One region of the Clostridium sp. LY3-2 genome, then DNA from elsewhere that is predicted to be linked to it. Evidence: riboswitches for the same ligand, from Rfam matches in the RefSeq annotation. Region 1 holds a riboswitch; the other holds the start of a gene.
What was found. A riboswitch is a leader RNA that binds a small molecule or an ion and turns the genes downstream of it on or off. The one in region 1 is predicted to bind lysine.

Region 2: it holds a riboswitch for lysine, as region 1 does, so the genes downstream of both, M4I33_RS00275 (APC family permease) here and M4I33_RS08885 (Na+/H+ antiporter NhaC family protein) in region 1, are expected to answer to the same signal.

Annotation. Positions count from the first base shown of each region.
Region 1 covers NZ_JAMDLQ010000025.1:110,831-123,846, reverse strand. Annotated here, with positions in the region: gene M4I33_RS08905 (hypothetical protein) at 1-389, opposite strand, end outside; gene M4I33_RS08900 (aromatic acid exporter family protein) at 562-1,065, shown strand; gene M4I33_RS08895 (aminopeptidase P family protein) at 1,100-2,875, opposite strand; gene M4I33_RS08890 (Hsp20 family protein) at 2,988-3,419, opposite strand; gene M4I33_RS08885 (Na+/H+ antiporter NhaC family protein) at 3,553-5,265, opposite strand; lysine riboswitch at 5,378-5,555, opposite strand; gene M4I33_RS08880 (aminopeptidase P family protein) at 5,641-6,897, opposite strand; gene M4I33_RS08875 (ACT domain-containing protein) at 6,946-7,386, opposite strand; gene M4I33_RS08870 (dicarboxylate/amino acid:cation symporter) at 7,586-8,752, shown strand; gene M4I33_RS08865 (hypothetical protein) at 8,796-10,451, opposite strand; gene M4I33_RS08860 (ABC transporter ATP-binding protein) at 10,441-11,169, opposite strand; gene M4I33_RS08855 (spore maturation protein) at 11,225-11,743, opposite strand; gene M4I33_RS08850 (nucleoside recognition domain-containing protein) at 11,756-12,331, opposite strand; gene M4I33_RS08845 (hypothetical protein) at 12,456-12,641, shown strand; gene M4I33_RS08840 (ATP cone domain-containing protein) at 12,725-12,991, shown strand.
Region 2 covers NZ_JAMDLQ010000005.1:21-5,989, reverse strand. Annotated here, with positions in the region: gene M4I33_RS00290 (uracil-xanthine permease family protein) at 1-1,149, shown strand, start outside; gene M4I33_RS00285 (potassium channel family protein) at 1,315-2,067, shown strand; gene M4I33_RS00280 (sigma-70 family RNA polymerase sigma factor) at 2,161-2,727, shown strand; lysine riboswitch at 2,913-3,088, shown strand; gene M4I33_RS00275 (APC family permease) at 3,158-4,498, shown strand; gene M4I33_RS00270 (glycosyltransferase family 2 protein) at 4,724-5,722, shown strand; partial or broken gene M4I33_RS00265 (threonine/serine exporter family protein) at 5,765-5,969, opposite strand, start outside.

The sequences.
Region 1 (13,016 bases):
AAACTTGTTTTTGTTGGCATATAAAACAAACTGCCCTCATCATCCTTTGTAACTATATATTCTTCCCTAAGTGCTAAGACTTTAAAACCATTCTTTTTTAGTATATTCATAAGTTCAGTTCTAGATAGTGGTTTAAGTGTTCCGTATGCAGATTCAAAATTAGTAGCAACGTCAGTTGCATTAAATTCAGTTGATATAACCATATTTTTAAATACAGTATTATCTTTAAAGTTTTGATTTAAATACTCTTCTGAATCTTCAAAAATAATCATTAGTCTATCTGTAAGTTCTTCATCTGTGATACTTGAAGAATAATATTCAAATATCAATTCCTTGCAACGATTAATTAAATTGTCTTCTAAATACTCTAAAAACTTTAATTCATTCATTAAACTCACCAGATTTCTTTCTAATATAATTTATCTTCTTAAAATATAGTATAAACAATATATTTAATTATATCATTTGTTATAATTTTTAGTAAATTATTAATGTCTTAAATTATAATTAGTATAAATTGTATGTTATAATACAAATTATTATGTGTTAGGAGATTTTTATATGAAATTGAATATTCACAAAGTAGGTTTACGTAATATTAAAACAGCTCTAGCTGTTATGATATGTATGGTAATTTTTCAGATTATAGGTAGAGAAAATCCTTTTTATGCATGTATTGCTGCTGTTATCTGTATGAAAGATACTGTTTCTAGCTCTTTCACTATGGGTAAAAACAGACTTATTGGTACATTAATCGGTGCTCTAACAGGGTTAACTTTAATTTATCTTGTTATAAACTTTACTTTTTTATATCACGCATTACCTTTAGTTACTGGACTTGGGATAGTTGTAGCTATCTATATTTGTAATATGTTATACAAACCTGGTTCTGTTTCTATTGCATGTATCGTTGTAATCGGGATAATGGTTAACTATGCAGGACCTGAATCTTACTCTTATGCAATAAGTAGAAGTATTGATACCGCTATAGGAATCATCGTTGCAATACTTTTAAATAAGTATTTCAACCCACCTTCTGAAGGTGACGACGAAGACGGATTATAAAAATAGAGTGCTAAAAATTTTAGCACTCTATTTTTTATATGGCTTTTGTTGCCTTTTCTAAAAACTTAAACTCTTCTTTGTTTAAATGTTCTTTTAAAGTTTCTCTTACAAAGGTGTGATATTTATTAAGCCAATCTCTTTCTTCTTCACTTAATAAGTCAAAATCTATTCCTTCTAAATCTATAGGACAAAGTGATATAACTTCAAACTTATAGAATTCTCCAAACTCTTTGCTTTCTGAATCTTTAACTACAAGCATAGTGTTTTCAGTTCTTATACCGTGCTTTCCTTCTCTGTAGATTCCAGGTTCGTTAGTTAAAATCATACCTTCTTCTAATTGCACTTTGTTTGGAACTGGACTTAAACTTTGAGGTCCTTCGTGAACACTTAAAAAGAATCCAACCCCGTGCCCTGTTCCGCACTTATAATCAATCCCTTCGTCCCAAAGAGGTTTTCTTGCCATTATATCTAAGTTAGAACCTGTAGTTCCTTTTAAGAATTTAGTTCTCATAAGGTTTATATGCCCTTTTAAAACTAAAGTGAAATCTTTCTTTTCTTCCTCTGTTAAATCCCCTAGTACAAAGGTTCTAGTTATATCTGTAGTTCCGTCTAAGTATTGTCCTCCAGAATCTATAAGTAAAAAACCACATCTTTCTAAAGTGTAGTCACTTTCCTTTGTAGGAAAGTAATGCATCATAGCACCGTGCTCTTTATGAGCTGCTATAGTATCAAAGCTTATACCTTTAAAAAGCTCTCCAAGGCTTCTAAACTCTTCTAATTTTTCTGACGCTGAAATTTCACTTATTTCTATCTTACCTATATTTTCTTTTAGCCATTTCATAAATCTTACCATAGCTACACCATCTCTAATTTGGCATGCTTTAAGATTTTTTATTTCTATATCGTTTTTAACAGCTTTTAGCTTCGTTGTTATATTTAAATCTTCAATAATACTAGACTCTTCGTTAATACTTTTATAGATACTCGCGTTTGTCTTGTTTGGGTCTATAAGTATAGAACCTTCTAAAACTCTAACGAAGTTAAATATCTCTTCGTATTCTTTAAGCTCTACTCCATTATTATTTAAAACACTTATATCTTCTTTAGAAAACTTATCTAAAGAAACAAATAATATAGCCTTATCCTTTGTAACTACTGCATAACTTAAAACTACAGGGTTACACTTAACATCATTTCCTCTTATGTTAAATAGCCAAGCTATATCATCTAAAGAAGAAATTATATAATTTTCTGCTTCAAGCTTTTCCATAGCTTCTCTTACTTCGTTTAACTTTTCTTTTGCACTTTTACCTGAGTACTTAACATCATGAATAAAAGCTTTTTCTTTAGGAAGCTTTGGTCTATCTTCCCATATTTCACCTACTAAATCCATATCAGTTTTAAGATTTATACATCTTTTTTCTGCTATTTTTTGAAGCTTCATATAGTTTTCTAAGCTATATGTCTTTCCGTCAAAACCTATAGTTTGATCGAATTTAACATTAGCTTCTAAATATTCTTCAATAGTCGGCCATCCTGGTATTCTCATTTTATAAAGCTTTATATCAGAACCTTCTAATTGTTTTTCTGCTTGTATAAAATATCTTCCGTCAGTCCAAAGTATAGCTTCCTCTAAACCTACTAAAAGAATTCCAGCTGAACCTGTAAAACCTGATACATAAGCTCTAGATTTATAAAAGTCAGAAACGTACTCACTCCCGTGCGAGTCTGAACTTGGAATAATATAATAATCTATATTATTCTTTTTCATTTCTTTTCTTAAATTTTCAATTATCATTTTTGTCTTCAATTCAATGCCCCCTTTAAATCTCTTATAATTATTTTTGCATATATTAACTTAAAATACAAATATCTGTGAAAAGAAAAAGAACCACACTTATATTTTGTGTAGTTCCCATATATTATTCATTTTCATAATCATATATATCAATTATTTCAACATCTTCTGATTTTTTAAGTAATAACTTAGGTAATTCAAAATGTAAAACATCATTCTTATAAGATATATTAAGTCTTGATATATCTACATCTGGAACGTAAAAAGTCCTTCTAAATCTATTATCTGCAAAAGAATTTATATAGTTATCAAGTTTTACTTTAACGTCTATATAATCATCTTTATAATCAATTATTAAATCCCTTTTATCTACCCCTGGGAATAACCCCTCGATAACAAACTTATCATCATACTCATTCATAAATAATTTTATATCATCTAATTCTATCATCGGCACGTCATTATAACTTTCTAATCTATCTATAGTTTGAAAAATATCATTAACAAACGTTACTGAAAAAACTTCTCCAAATATGCCCCCACTTGTAAAAAACATCATTTTCTCCTTTATATAATATTTCTCTATAATAATATATTTATATGTGATGTTTTTTGATACAAAAAGGTTTATGTATTTTAAAGATATTAAAAGAGAGTGCTGTTATAGCACTCTCTTTTTAAGCTAATTATTAAGTATTATCTACAGGCTTTCCAATAAATCTTACTGCTACAGTCATTACTAGTATTGCTACTGGTAATACTATATATACTGGTATATTTAACCCAACTGGTATATACCCAAATAGTATTGTAAATCCAGCTACAAAAAGTGCATACCACATTTGAGTTTTAACGTGTTCTATGTGATCACATCCAGATCCCATAGAAGAAAGTATAGTTGTATCTGAAATAGGTGAACAGTGATCTCCGAAAATCGCACCTGTTAATACCGCGCTTGTACTCATTACTATATATCCCATATCAGGTGATATTGAATTAGCTAAAGGAATTGCAAGTGGCATAAGTATTCCCATAGTTCCGTATGCTGTTCCTGTTGCAAATGATATAACTGCACCTAGTATAAAAATAATACTTGGAAGTAAGAACATCGGTATAGAATCTGATAAAAGTGTTACTAAGTATTTAGCTGTTCCTAAATCTTTTATTACTGAACTTAAAGACCAAGCAAGTAATAAGATTACACCAGTTATAATAAGTCCTTTCATTCCATCAACCCAAACGTCAACCGCTTCTGAAACTGTAAAAATCTTTTTAGCTACAGCCATAACTATTGCAACTATAGATGCAAGAACTGCTGATTGGAAAAGTGCTGTTGAAGCATCTGCTGCACTAAAGGCTTGTTGAATTGAATTAAATGAAAATGGTGAATTTGAAATAAGTTCTATAAGTGCCTTATCTTCTCCTCCCATAATAGCTGTGTACCCGCTATAGTAAAAGCTTGCAAGGGCACTTACTATTAGAGTTCCTATCGGTATTATTGCATTCCAAACACTTAATTTAACACCTTCTTTAACTTGCATTTCATCTTCTGTTGTAAGATTTTCTAGTTCTGCTTTTGGTTCTTTTATTCCTTTTCTTGCTCTTATTTCAGCTTTTCTCATAGGTCCAAAATCTCTAAGCATAAGTGATGTAATAACTACAAATGCTAAAATTAAAATATTATAAAATCTATAAGGTATAGTTTGTAAAAATACTCCAAAAGCATCTACATTCATACCTATTTGAGTAAATGAATCGTTTATAAGTCCTACTTCTAATCCTATCCAAGTTGAAATTATAGCAAGCCCTGCTATAGGTGCTGCTGTTGCATCTATTATAAATGCAAGTCTTTCTCTAGAAATTCTAAGTTTATCTGCTACAGGTTTCATTATAGGTCCAACTATAAGTGAATTTGCATAATCATCAAAAAATACTAAAACTCCTAAAAACCAAGTTACTATTTGTGCACTTCTAGGTGTTTTTGCTCTCTTTGCAAGGGCTTCTGCTATAGCTCTTGCCCCTCCCATTTTAGCTACTAGATTTATAACTCCTCCAATTGCTAAAACTTGAATTATTATTCCTGCATTCCAAGGGTCTGCAAGTGAGTTTAAAACTCTTTGAATAAAATCTAAAAATGATCCTAAAATAGATGGTAAAAATGCATTATCTACAAGCTGTAGCATAAAGCACCCAGCTATCGTTCCTACAAATAACGATATGACTACATTTTTAGTTATAAATGCTAGTATTATAGCTACTAGCGGTGGAATTATAGTTAAAATTCCATAGTTCTCTGAATTTAAAGTGCCAGGGTCTACCTCAGCTGCAAACACCGTCACCCCTGTTCCTATTACAAGAACGAAAGTTAATAAAAATAATAAATAATTTCTGCTTTTTCTCATATTTAAAGCCCCCTCTTTTTATTTTGTGAATATTTGTAAGGCTCTAATATTTTTATATATTAAAAAGAACCTTGAGATAGCACTCAAGGTTCTACAGTTTCCGTAGAATCCATTGAATGATAGCTCAACACAAATTTAATCTGTGACAGTCTTATGCATATTATGCATAAACCCAGGATAGTAGATTAAAGCTTATCTAACTTCCTTCGGCGGCATTTCCTTTTATCTTACTTCAAAGTTTGCTTAAACTCCATAAGACTACTCTTAAAGGCCGCGCCTCTATCTCTTCAAATTATTCACTTATTAATTAAGTTAATTGTATAGTACTTTGTTATTTTTTGCAACGGTTTTTTAACACTTTATCATTTAAAATAACTAGTTTTGTCTTTTTTTCATAAAATCTTCAATTTCATTTACGCTTTTAATCATATCTTTAGTAAGAACTTCATTCCCACCAGATGTGATTAACACGTCATCTTCTATCCTAACTCCTATACCTTCTTCTGGTATGTAGATTCCTGGTTCTACTGTATAGACCATACCTGGTTTAAGAATTGTATTTCTACCTGGATTTTCTATATCGTGAGTATCTAACCCTAAGCTGTGACCTATACTGTGGAAATAGTATTTAGAAACTTCTGATTTATCTTTTATTAATCCAAGTTTTATACATTCTTCTGCAATCCAGTCTCTAGCTAAACTATTTATCTCTAAAAAGCTAACTTCTGGTTTTAGCTCTTTTATAACTTTTTCATTTACTCTTAAAACTGCTTCATAAACTTCCTTTTGTCTTTTTGAAAATTTGCCGTTTATAGGGAAAGTTCTTGATATATCAGCATTATAGTAATTAAATTGAGCTCCTAAATCAAATAACATTAAGTCCCCATCTTTTAATGTATCATCATTATCTACGTAGTGAAGAACTGTTGCATTTTTTCCAGCTGCTGCTATAGTTTTAAAAGCATAGTCAAAAACGCCTCTTCTTCTACATTCAAACTCAAAATAAGCTTCCATTTCATATTCTTTTAAGTTAGGTTTTATATTAGTCATAAGTGACTTAACACCCTCTATAGTTATAGCTATAGCTTTTCTCATTTCATCAATTTCCTCATCTGATTTAACTAATCTAAGACTTGCAAACTTTTGATAGATATTTTTTATAACTACACTAGGATATTTATTTTTTAATTTTTTTGAGAAGGTGCTAGCTATACTTGGAAGTGAATCAAAACTATCTCTTTCTAAATCAAGATAAATATTTATATCTTCACTTTCACCTATAATTTTATTTAAGTAACCTTTAAGCTCTCCTAAATATGAAACGTCTTTAATTCCATTTTTTTCTTCTAATTCTTCTTTTCTTATAGTCTTACCTAGCCATTTCTCTCTTTCTTCATCTATCTCTTTTATAAACATCTTTTCTATTATTTGATCATCTTTTTTATATGCTAAGAATATATGATCTTCTTCATCTATCCCTGTCATATAATAAAAGTTTCTGTTTGGCGTAAAACTATAACTCTCATCTGCTGTTTTTTTAGGTGCATTCCCTGCAAATAAGATTACAAGAGAATTATCACATATGTCTTCTAATAAATGCTTTCTGTTTCTTAGAAATACCTCTTTTTTCAATTTGCCATTCCTTCTTCCTTTAAAAGATTATATATTTAATATTTAATTTTATTCTACTGCAAGTACCCTAACTTTAACTACTCCCTCAAATTCATTTACTTTAAATAAGAATTTTTTAACATCACCTTTTATCTTTGATACGTCTAATGTTATTGTAACATTAGCTGTCATGTTTATAGGAATATCTTGATTAATTGTTAAAATATTTAACTTATTAGTTGCAATAAAGTCTAATACCTTAGATAAAACCCCAGCTTTATGTTCTAATAATAAAACTATTGTTATCTTCTTACTATTTACCCCATCTGACATTGGATATACTGCATCCTTATATTTATAATACGTGCTTCTACTTATACCTACTTTTTTTACACCTTCTGAGATGTCCTTAACCTTGCCTGTATGTATAAGCTCCTTAACTTCTATAACTTTATAGAATACATCAGGTAAAACTGATTCGTTTACCACATAAAATCTTTCTTCTTCCATAATTTTAGCCCCCAATTCTTTTTATTTATTATTTAAATATATAATCCCCATAGTTTTTACTTTAATATATTAATATTCTTTATAGCAATATATTTTTCCTTTTATTTACTAGAAATTTTATTATTTTAAAATATATTATGTATTTTTATATACTTATATGTTATCATATAAAAGACACTTGTGTATAGGAGGAAAACATATGAAAAAATTTGGTCTCATTCCGAAATTAATAATCGGCATAATTTTAGGAGTTTTAATAGGCTCTACTATGCCTAAAGAATTCGTGAGGATATTTGTAACCTTTAACTCAATTTTTGGAAACTTTTTAGGATTTATAATACCATTAATAATATTAGGTTTTGTTGTTTCAGGTATAGCAGATCTTGGTTCTTCAGCTGGAAAGATGCTTGGAGTTACTACGATTTTTGCTTACGGATCAACTATAATCGCTGGTCTTATTTCATACTTTGTCTCTTCAAAAACATTTCCTATGTTTATTTCACAAATGCAAAATATAGGCAATGCTAAAAACCCTGAAGAGAGCTTACTATCTCCTTATTTTGTGGTGGACATGCCCCCAATAATGCCAGTAATGACTGCTCTTTTAGTAGCATTTTTACTAGGGCTTGGGATAGCTTCAATAAAAGGAAAAACATTATATAATATGGCAAACGAATTCCAAGGTATAATTGAAAAAGTTATTAAGGTAGTTATTATCCCTTTAATACCTCTTCATATTTTAGGAATATTTGCTAACATGACTTACACTGGAGAAGTTAAAACAATCTTCTCAGTATTTTGGAAAGTATTTTTAATAATACTTGCAATGCAATTTTTTATTATTTTAATACAATTTACTATTGCAGGTACTTTAACTAAGAAGAATATATTTACACTTTTAAAAAATCAAGTTTCAGGATATTTAACTGCTTTAGGGACTCAATCATCTGCAGCTACAATTCCTGTAAATCTACAAGTAGCTGAAAAAAATGGAGTTTCAAAGGGAGTTCGTGAATTTGCAGTTCCCCTTTGTGCAACTATTCATCTATCAGGTAGTACAATAACACTTACTGCATGTTCTATAGCTGTAATGCTTCTAAACGGAATGAATTATACATTCCCTCAAATGCTAGGTTTTATCGGTATGCTTGGTATAACAATGGTTGCAGCCCCTGGAGTTCCTGGTGGTGCTGTTATGGCAGCCCTTGGTGTTCTTCAGTCTAACCTTGGTTTTTCAGAAGCTCAACTTGCTTTAATGATAGCACTTTATATAACTCAAGATAGTTTTGGAACTGCTTGTAACGTTTCAGGAGATAATGCTATTGCATTACTTGTAGATAAAGTAAATTCTAAATTTATTAAATAAAAATAAGGATGCTTTGCACTATGTTTTAGTGCAAAGCATCCTTTTATATTTCGTGTTCTTTATAAGTGTTAAATACACGATTTAAACTCATCTTATAAAGAGCTAGCGCTATACTTATTAATACAACTACATTTAGTGCAAACACTACAATCGCTGCTGTATTTATGCTAAACTCAGTACTCTTTCCTATTACATATCCGCTTCCACCTAAAATCAAACCAAGTATTATTAATAAAACAAAGTTTATAAGGTGTTTGATTCCTCCATCACCGCACTGCTTTTCATCTGTCCAATCTAACTTTGGATTGCTATAATCCATATAAACCCCAAAAAGAGTTATTACTAAAACAGATAAAAATGATAATATCCCTCCTAAAACTACTGTTTTAAAAGGCATCTTTAAGTATATAAGAAATGCTATAGAAATAATTACTCCTAACATATTTATAATTAAAGACGATATAACTTTAGCCTTATATTGAACCTTATAATCTACTGGTATATATTTAGATATTATTACATTTTTTCCTTCCCTGCTTAATGCGTTTGGCGCTGCAAGTCCAAATCCAGTCATAAATATCATAGAAGGAAGCATTACTACCATAGGTAAATAAAAATCTACAAACCCAGTTTTAGATAAAGCTTCTCCTCCTATATCTACAAGATTTCCTGTAGAACTTGTTACAAATATTATAGCTGGAAAATATATAAGCATAACTACACAGTTTAAGAAAAATGAAGGTGTTCTAAATATTATAATTAAATCCCTCTTTATTAAAGCTTTTAAAGGTGATTCTTTTTCTAGCTTAACCTTTTTGTTTTTAAGTATATTTTCTTTTTTACTAAAGGTTTCAGAAGAACCCATAATAGCTTTTTTATAGAAAAATTGTCCTAAAAAATAAACAAAAGCAATAATTAAAATAGATATTATTACATATATAAAAATACTACTAAAGCTTCCTGAATTTCCAACAGAAACTAATCCTTCTGCTGCAAATTTATTAGTTATAAATGCTCCGTTTAAAACATCCATCATCCCATTTTCTTTAGTTAGCATCTCTACCATCTCAGTTTCACTAAAAGAAGAATTTGAAGTTACTCTATTTATTAAAACTACAAAGGCAAGCCCTAAAACTCCGCCGATTATTTTAAATACATCTTTATTTTTACTAACGTTTGTTAACCTCATAAGTAATAATGAAATAAGTATACAATACCCTAAAGGTAGTATAGGTAAAAGTATTATAACTACAAATACCATTATAAAATATGCACTGCTATACCCTGCCATATCTCCTATTTGAAGTAATGGTAGTATTATTATTGCTGCATAAAAATATAAAACAATAAAAGTAGATACAAACTTTCCTAGCATTATTTCTCCTGGCTTAAAAGGCAAAGGCATCAAATAATCTACATCATTTGAAAAGAAGAAATTATTAAAAACAGTATATATCCCCATAATAAAAGTTGAAGAAGCACCTATAAATAATAGTAATGATATTAAGCTTCCAACTTGATTTAAAGATTCATACGCCTTAAATAAACCATTAACTAATAAAACTAATGGTAAGTTTAAAAGAAAGCAAACTAAAACGCAAAGCCCTACTCCAATTAAAGGGTTACTACCAAAATTAAATAGCTCCTTTAAGCTATTTTTAAAGAAAAACTTTAAACATATATAAAGCCTACTTCTCATCTTCTGTCATCTCTAAGAACATTTTCTCTAAAGAGTCATTTTCCTTAGATTCCTCCCTCATACTTTCTAAAGTCCCTAAAAAAGCAAGCCTTCCTTTTCTAATAACACATACTCTATCACATAATTTTTCTGCAACTTCTAAAACGTGAGTTGAAAATACTACTGTATTTCCTTTATCTGCGTGTTCTCTCATCATTTCCTTTAATAAAAATGCTGACTTAGGATCAAGCCCTGTTAAAGGTTCATCTAAGATCCAAACCTTTGGCTCATGAATTAAAACACCCATAATAATTATTTTTTGTCTCATACCGTGAGAATAACTTTGAATCTTATCACCTAAAGCATTTTCCATAGAAAATCTTTTTGATAAATCCTCTATTCTTTTTTTCCTATCCTCTGAAGATACAAAGTATACATCAGCCATAAAATTAATATATTCAAGTCCCGTAAATTTCAAGAACATATCAGGGCTATCTGGAACGTATCCAAACTGCTCTTTAGCCTTTATCCCTTCTTTTGATATGTCTATTCCATTTATACTTATATTTCCTTTAGTTATTTCTGAAATTCCAGTTATCATCTTAATAGTAGTTGTTTTTCCTGCACCATTTGGTCCTAAAATTCCAAAAATCTCTCCATCTTTTATTTCTAAATTTAAATTATCAACTGCTTTATATGTTTTATTATATATTTTAGTTACTCCATCTATTTTTATCAATAAATCCACCCCCATAATATATTTTAACATATTTTACATATTATAGGATATGTTTTTATATTATAAGACCTACTATGAATATAGCTACTAAAACAGCTGTAACATCTGCCATAACTGCGCCCCACAAAGTATGCCTTATCTTTTTTATACCTACTGCACCGAAATAAACAGTTATAGTATAAAATATAGTTTCTGTAGTTCCCATAATTACAGATGCTAGTATTCCTATAAAAGAATCTGCCCCGTAAGTATTTATTATTTCAGTAAACATCCCTATAGCGCCGCTCCCTGAGATTGGCTTAAGTAAAACTAAAGGCACTATCTCCTCTGGAAGCCCTATAAACCCTGAAACTGGAGCTAAAATCCTATTTATCATATCTAAAAGATTAGCACCTTTAAATATTTGAACCGCAACTAACATAGCTAAAAGGCAAGGAAAAATTCTAAGGCAAGTTTGAAGACCTTCTTTTGCACCTTCTATAAACCATTCGTATACCTTTCTTCCTTTTATCATCCCGTAGCCTAAAATTATTAAAACTATAAAAGGTATAACACTTTTAGTAAAGTACTCCATATATCTTCCCCCTTAAAAATGCCTTTGCATAACTTTACAACAAACAACTCCAACTATAGCAGCTATCCCTGTTGTTATAATTGCAGGTAAAATTATAAGCCCTGGATTGTTTGACCCAGCTGCAGTTCTTATAGAAATTATAGTAGTTGGAACTAACTGAATACAGGCAGCATTTAAAACTAAAAATAAAGCCATATCATTTGAAGCTGTTCCTTTATCTTTATTTAATCTATCCATCTCTTCCATAGCCTTTATTCCAAAAGGTGTTGCTGCATTTGAAAGTCCCATCATATTTGCCGTTATGTTCATAACTATAGCCCCGAGCGCTTTTTCATCTTTAGCTGCATCTTTAAATAATAGTTTTAAAATAGGTCTTAAAACTATAGCTATCTTACCTGTAAAACCGCTCTTTTCAGCAACTTTCATAACACCGCTCCAAAAGCACATTATTCCAACTAAACCTATAATAAATTTAACAGTTCCATCACTTCCGTTAACTATAGCTTCTGTTATTTTATCTGCATTACCAGTAAATAAGGCAACTATAATTCCCAAAAAAATCATAAAAAACCAAATATAATTAATCATTAAAACCTCCATAAAATAAGTACTGTTAACAATTAAATATATGCCTTGCACTGGTCTTTTAGTAGTGATAGGATAATTATATAAACTTAAGTTAAATAGATGGTATTCAAAAGGAGAAAAAAACATGAACGAATCAAACCTTAAATTAGCACAACAAGATATAGAAGAAGCTTTAAAAACTGTTGAAGATTTAGAAACTGGATTAGACAACGAAGAAATATCAAAAGACGATATAAAAGAAAAATTCATATCTCTAAACGAGAAACTTCAAAAGCTTGAAGATATTCTTAAAACTGAGGGAATACTATAATTTTTAGAATTAAAAGAAACTTACTTTTAAGTTTCTTTTTTCATAAATAAAAATTGCTTTATTTATAATAAGGAGGGTATTTTATGAAAATTATTAAAAGAGATGGTAAAATAGTCAATTTTGAAGAAAATAAAATTCACCAAAGTATTTTAAGTGCTGCAAAAGATGCAAACTTTTCACTTACTGAAAGTGATTTATCAATTCTAACATCATCAGTTAAAGACGGAATAAACTTTATCTGTAATGAAAATAGAATCCCATCAAGCCTAGAAGTTAGACTTTTAGTGTTTGAAACTTTAATAGATAACGGCTTTAAAAAAGTAGCAGATGCTTATATTGACGTTAGATAATTAAAAATCCCAAAGGATAGAGAAC
Region 2 (5,969 bases), on a different contig from region 1:
AAACTTCCTTGTGTAATGGGGACAGACTTTACTTTTGTAGCACCTTCAATTGCAGTTGGTTCAGTTGCTGGTTTACCTGGAATAATAGGGGCGACTATATTAGGTTCTTTATTAGAATTTATTTTAAGCTTCTTTATAAGACCAATAATGAAGTTTTTCCCACCACTTGTTATAGGAACTGTAGTTTGTCTAATCGGGCTTACTTTACTTCCTGTTTCTATGGACTGGGCAGCTGGAGGAGTTGGTTCTTCTGATTATGGCAGTTTAAGAAATGTTTCAATCGCTTTATTTGTAATGATTATAACTTTATTAATTAATAGATACGGAAAAGGCTTAGTTAGTAGCGCAGCTATTTTAATTGGAATGGGAATAGGATATGTTTTATGTATAGGACTTGGAATGGTAGACTTTACTTTAGTTAAAGAATCAAGTTTCTTTGCAATTCCTAAAATTTTAGAATATGGAGTAAACTTTAACCCAGCATACGCTTTAGCATTTATTCCAGCATATTTTGTAACTACAGTAGAAACTGTTGGATGTTTATCTACAATTTGCGAAGTATCAAAGGTTGATTCAAGTAAAGATAGATTATCAAGAGGAGTTTTAGCAGATGGTGTTGGAAGTATGGCAGCAGGTCTAGTTGGATCTTTTCCAAACACAACATTTAGCCAAAACGTAGGATTAATTCCTTTAACTAGAAATGCAAGTAGATCAGTTGCTACTATGGCAGGTATATTACTTATCCTTTTAGGATTTTCACCTAAGTTTGCAGCTTTTATAAACATAATGCCTCAACCTGTACTAGGTGGAGTTGGAATAGTTATGTTTGGAACTATTGCAGCAGCTGGAATTAAAACTTTAAGTAAGGTAAATATAAATAACAGAAATTTATTAATTATTGCAACTTCTTTAGGGCTTGGACTTGGAGTAACATTTAGACCAGAACTTATAAGTGGACTACCTGAAGGTTTAAAGATGGTATTTTCATCAGGAATAACAACAGGAACAATAACTGCACTTTTACTTAATATAATTTTAAAGGAAGAATCAGAAAAAGAAGAGGAATCAGAAATTGTAAAAGTAGAAGAAGAAGTTTCAAAGAAAAGTTCAATATCAGTAGATATTAATGACAGAGAAGTTACTGCATAAATTTTATAAAAACACCGTAAGCTAGAGTTAATAGCTTACGGTGTTTTTTATTTTAAGAGATATATTAATTTTAAGAGGTCTAATGGTTTAATCATTATATTATATGTATTAAAATATAAATGTGACTTATTAATAAATTAATTAGGGGGATAAAGGGTGAATTAAATGCAAGAGTTTATAAAAAACAAGAATATAGAAATAATATATGATATTTTCATAGGTTTTTTATCAGTTATAGCGGTTTTAGTCGTGGTTTTAAATTTTAATAAAGGTGTATCAAGTGAGCAATCAATGTTTTTAGAAAGGGCTGATAACATAATCTATGTGATTTTTTTAATAGATGGAATTATTAAATGTTTTTTGGTTAAAGAACCTTTAAAATTTATAAGAAAAAATAAAATAGATTATATAGCGTTAATTCCTTTTCAATTTTTTATTAGTGGAAGCTTTGGAAGCATATTTAAACTTCTTAGAGTAGTAACTTATATACTTAGGATTTTAGATAATATGAAAGTATTTTTATTTTCTACAGGATTTCTTCAATTAATAATTTTTACTGGGTTTATAACAGCTTTAGGTTCTTTTACTATATACTTCTTTGAAAAGGGTAAAGGAAACATAGAGTGCTATAGTGATGCTCTTTGGTTAAGTTTAGTTACATTAACTACTGTAGGATATGGAGATGTAAGTCCAAGTACTGCAGAAGGAAAGCTTATTGCTGTAATGTTAATGTTATCTGGAATAGGATTTTTATCTATGTTAACCTCAACTATATCAACTTACATAATCGGTCTTAAGAAAAATCGATATAGTGATTTGAAGAAAGAAGATGAAAAAGTATATTTAGATATAACTGAATTAAGCGATGAAAAGCGAGAAACTTTAAAAAAATTCTATGAGTTCCTAAAAGAAGAATAAAAAATGCGAACATTTGTTCGTATTTTTTCTACTTTTAGCTAAGTTTTACATATATAATATATGTAGAGATTAGTTAAGGGGGAATAAAAAGGTATGGAATTAATCTTAAAAGCTAAAAATAATGATGAAATTTCAAAAAATATTATTATTAATAAATATAAGCCACTTTTATATAAAAATTTAAATAAGTATAAGTATATAGTAGGGTATGAGTTTGAAGATTTATATCAATATGGGGTACTAACTATATTAAAAGCTATAAAAGAATTTGATGAAGAAAAAAGTAGTTCTTTTGGAGCATATTTAAAGTTTGCTTTAAATAATAATTTCGCCTACCTTTGTAGAAGGGAAAACGACGAAAACAAAAAGACTACTAGTTTAAATGTAACAAATGAAGAAGGCTTAGAAATAATAGACTTATTAGAAGATGAGAAAACTATTGAAAAGATTTATATGGAAAATATGGAAGTTCAGAGGCTATTAGACTCTATAGAAAAGTTAGATATAGAAGAAAAAGAACTTTGCAAGCATTTAATTAAAGATGAATCTAGAGGTAGCCTTAAGAATTTTTCAGATAATAAAAATATTCCGTATCATAAAATTTTATATAGAAAAAAAGTATTAAGTAAAAAATTAAAAGCTATACTAAAAAATGTATAATAGATAAAAGACTAGATAATTAAAAGTATATTATAAATAAACTGTAAACAATTTCAAAATATAAAATTATTATATGGATAATTGATAAATAGATAATTTATTAAAAAACAATTTTATAGACAAATAATAATACTATTTGACATTTTTCTGAGATTTGTTACAATTACGTAGTAGAATTAAATATTGGGTAAGATAGAGGTCGCAATAATGAAAAGTAGTATTAAGGAGTAAAGCAGCAGTGAATTAATATGAAAGGCATTGTTGCCGAAGTGTATATATAAAGCTTTAAAAATATACGCTGGTTTTGTATAAAATATATGCAAGACTGTCACAAAAAAATTTGTGGAGTGCTATCTTTGTTGTTTGTAATTCAAGCTCAAAGACTAGCCTTTGGGTTATTTTTTTACCCTAGACATCTTAGGAGGAAAAAATGGAAGAAAGAAATTTAAAAAAAGAGATTGGCCTGTTTATGGCTACCATGCTTGTTTGTGGTAACATGATAGGTTCTGGAGTATTTATGCTTCCAGCGACCTTAGCGCAATTATCAGGGCCAATGGCAACAATTATTGCTTGGGTTATAACATCATTAGGTTCAATCCTTATAGCGTTATCCTTTGCGAACTTAGGATCAAAGTTTACAGTTACTGGAGGTCCTTACCAATATACTAAACACGCCTTTGGAGAATTTGCAGGGTTTTTATGTGCATGGTTATACTGGAACGGTTCATGGATTGGAAATGCAGCTATTTTAGTAGCTCTTACAAGTTATAGTGCAGCTATTATACCAGCTTTATCAAATCCACTATATTCAATTATCTTTTCAAGTGCTATGCTTTGGATTTTCACAATAATCAATATTGTTGGTGTTAAACAAGCTGGTAAACTTCAAACTATAGCAACAGTATTTAAAATTGCATTCTTTGCTATATTTGTAGTAGTAGCTTTATTACATTTTAATGTAGCTAATATAACACCTATGATACCAACAGGAAAAGGATTAAATACTATTCCTCTTGCAGCAACTTCAACTTTATGGGCTTTCGTAGGTCTAGAAAGTGCAAGTGTTACAGCAGGTGAAATTAAAAATCCAGAGAAAAACGTTAAAAAGAGTACTATTTACGGAATGATAATTGCAGCTTGTGTTTATATATTAATAAGTGTTGCAAGTATGGGCGCTATGCCAAATGCTGAACTTGCACAAAGTCAAGCACCGCTTACTGATATATTAACAAATATTTTAGGTTCATCAATCGGTAGACCAATAACAATTGCAGTTGTAATTTGTATATTAGGTACAACAATAGGTTGGCTTTTATCTACAGCTCGTGTTGCTTTTGCAGCAGGAGAAGATGGAGTATTCCCAAAATTCTTTGGAAAGCTTCACCCAGTTCATAAAACACCAGCTAATGCATTAATTGCAGGGTCAGTTTTAGTTAATATATTATTAGTTATGAATTTCCAAAAGAGTATGGTATCAGCATTTACTTTTATAACATTACTTGCTACGCTATCATTCTTACCAATATATTTATTAACTTCTTGTGCTGAAATAATGCTAATGTTTAAAAAAGGTGAGAAGTTTAACTTTGGAATATTCGTAAAGAGAGCATTTATTCCTTTATTAGCATTTATTTATTCTGTTTGGACTATTTATGGATCTGGTGCAGAAACAGTAATGTGGGGATTCATCCTTATGTTAATCGGCGTACCTTTTTATATATTTAACTACCACAAGAATAAATTAGATACACAAAATACAGATATTATTTAAAAGATTAGCTACCTAATTTTGAATTAATCACTTAAGGGTTTTAAGGAAGATTCATTTTAGGTAGTTTTTTTGCGTCTTAAATATTTATAGAAGATATATTTTCAAAGTATTAAAACCTTTAAAAGTAAATACAAAGTTATAAAAATTAATACCTTTATTTTAATTATTCTCTTTTAGCATAAATATATAATTACATCAATATACTTATGTTAAGGAGGGGAAGATATGGGTAAAATCAGTCTTTGTATAATAGCTAAGGATGAAGAAAAACTTATTTCTAATGCAATAAATAGTGCTAAAGATTTTGTAGATGAGATTATAGTTGTAGATACAGGTTCTAAAGATAGAACGGTAGAGATAGCAAAATCATTTACAGATAAAGTATTTAAAGTGAATTTTGAAAATGATTTTTCAAAGATAAGAAACTTTGGAATATCTAAAGCAAACTCAGAGTGGGTGCTATTTTTAGATTGCGATGAGGAATTAGATAGTTTTAGTTCGGAAAATTTAAAAAATGTAATAGAAGATGAATATGTAGCTATAAGTTTTAGAGTAAGTGGAATTTTAGATAGGGTTAAGAGAAGCGCCGTTAATGATATTAGATTAATTAAAAAAGATAGAGATATATTTTTTAGCGGAAAAATCGGGGAGAGTGCCTTAAAATCAATAATAAATACCTTTGGGCGAGAAAAAATTAATTACACAACTTTAGAAATAAAGCACTTTGGAAATGATAAGAATTTAGTGAATTTAGAAAGTAAGGTTTCTAGAAATTTAAAGATATATAATTCAATTAATAATAAAGAAAGAGATGGAGAATATTATTTTAAGCTAGGAAACGAATATGGAAGGCTAAATAATTTTAAAAAAGCCCTTGAGATGTATAACATATCCCTTTTAAAATGCGACTGTGGAGATTGGATTGAAGAATTACCAAGACTTATTATAAATAAAGTAAAAGCTCTTCATATGCTTAAATGTTTTGATGAAGAAGAGATGTTTATAAGTAAATGGTTAAAGGTATATAAGGAATTTAAGGATTTGTATTTTATGAAGACACTTCTATATAGAGATAAGGGTGAGTTTAAAAAATCATATGATAGTTTGCTTTCTTATTTAGAAAAAAGAGAAAATATTATTTATCCATCAAGTGCATTTGATGAATTTATAGATCTAAAAAAATTTAAAGATGAATTATTTTATTTATCTCAAATTATTAGTTAAAAAAAGACACACATGCGAAAGTTTAATTCACATGTGTGCTTTTTATTTTTTACCGTTTAATCTATCTTTTTTTAGAAGTCTCTTTGTTTTAGCTAAATAGTACTGCCTTGTTATTGTAGAAACGAACATAACACCAAGGGCTAAAGTACCAGCACTTGCTAAAGTATTTAAGCCAAGTTCAAGAGCTTTTGATACATCACCGCTTACAGCAGAATACATAGTGTAATACATTCCAGCACCAGGAACT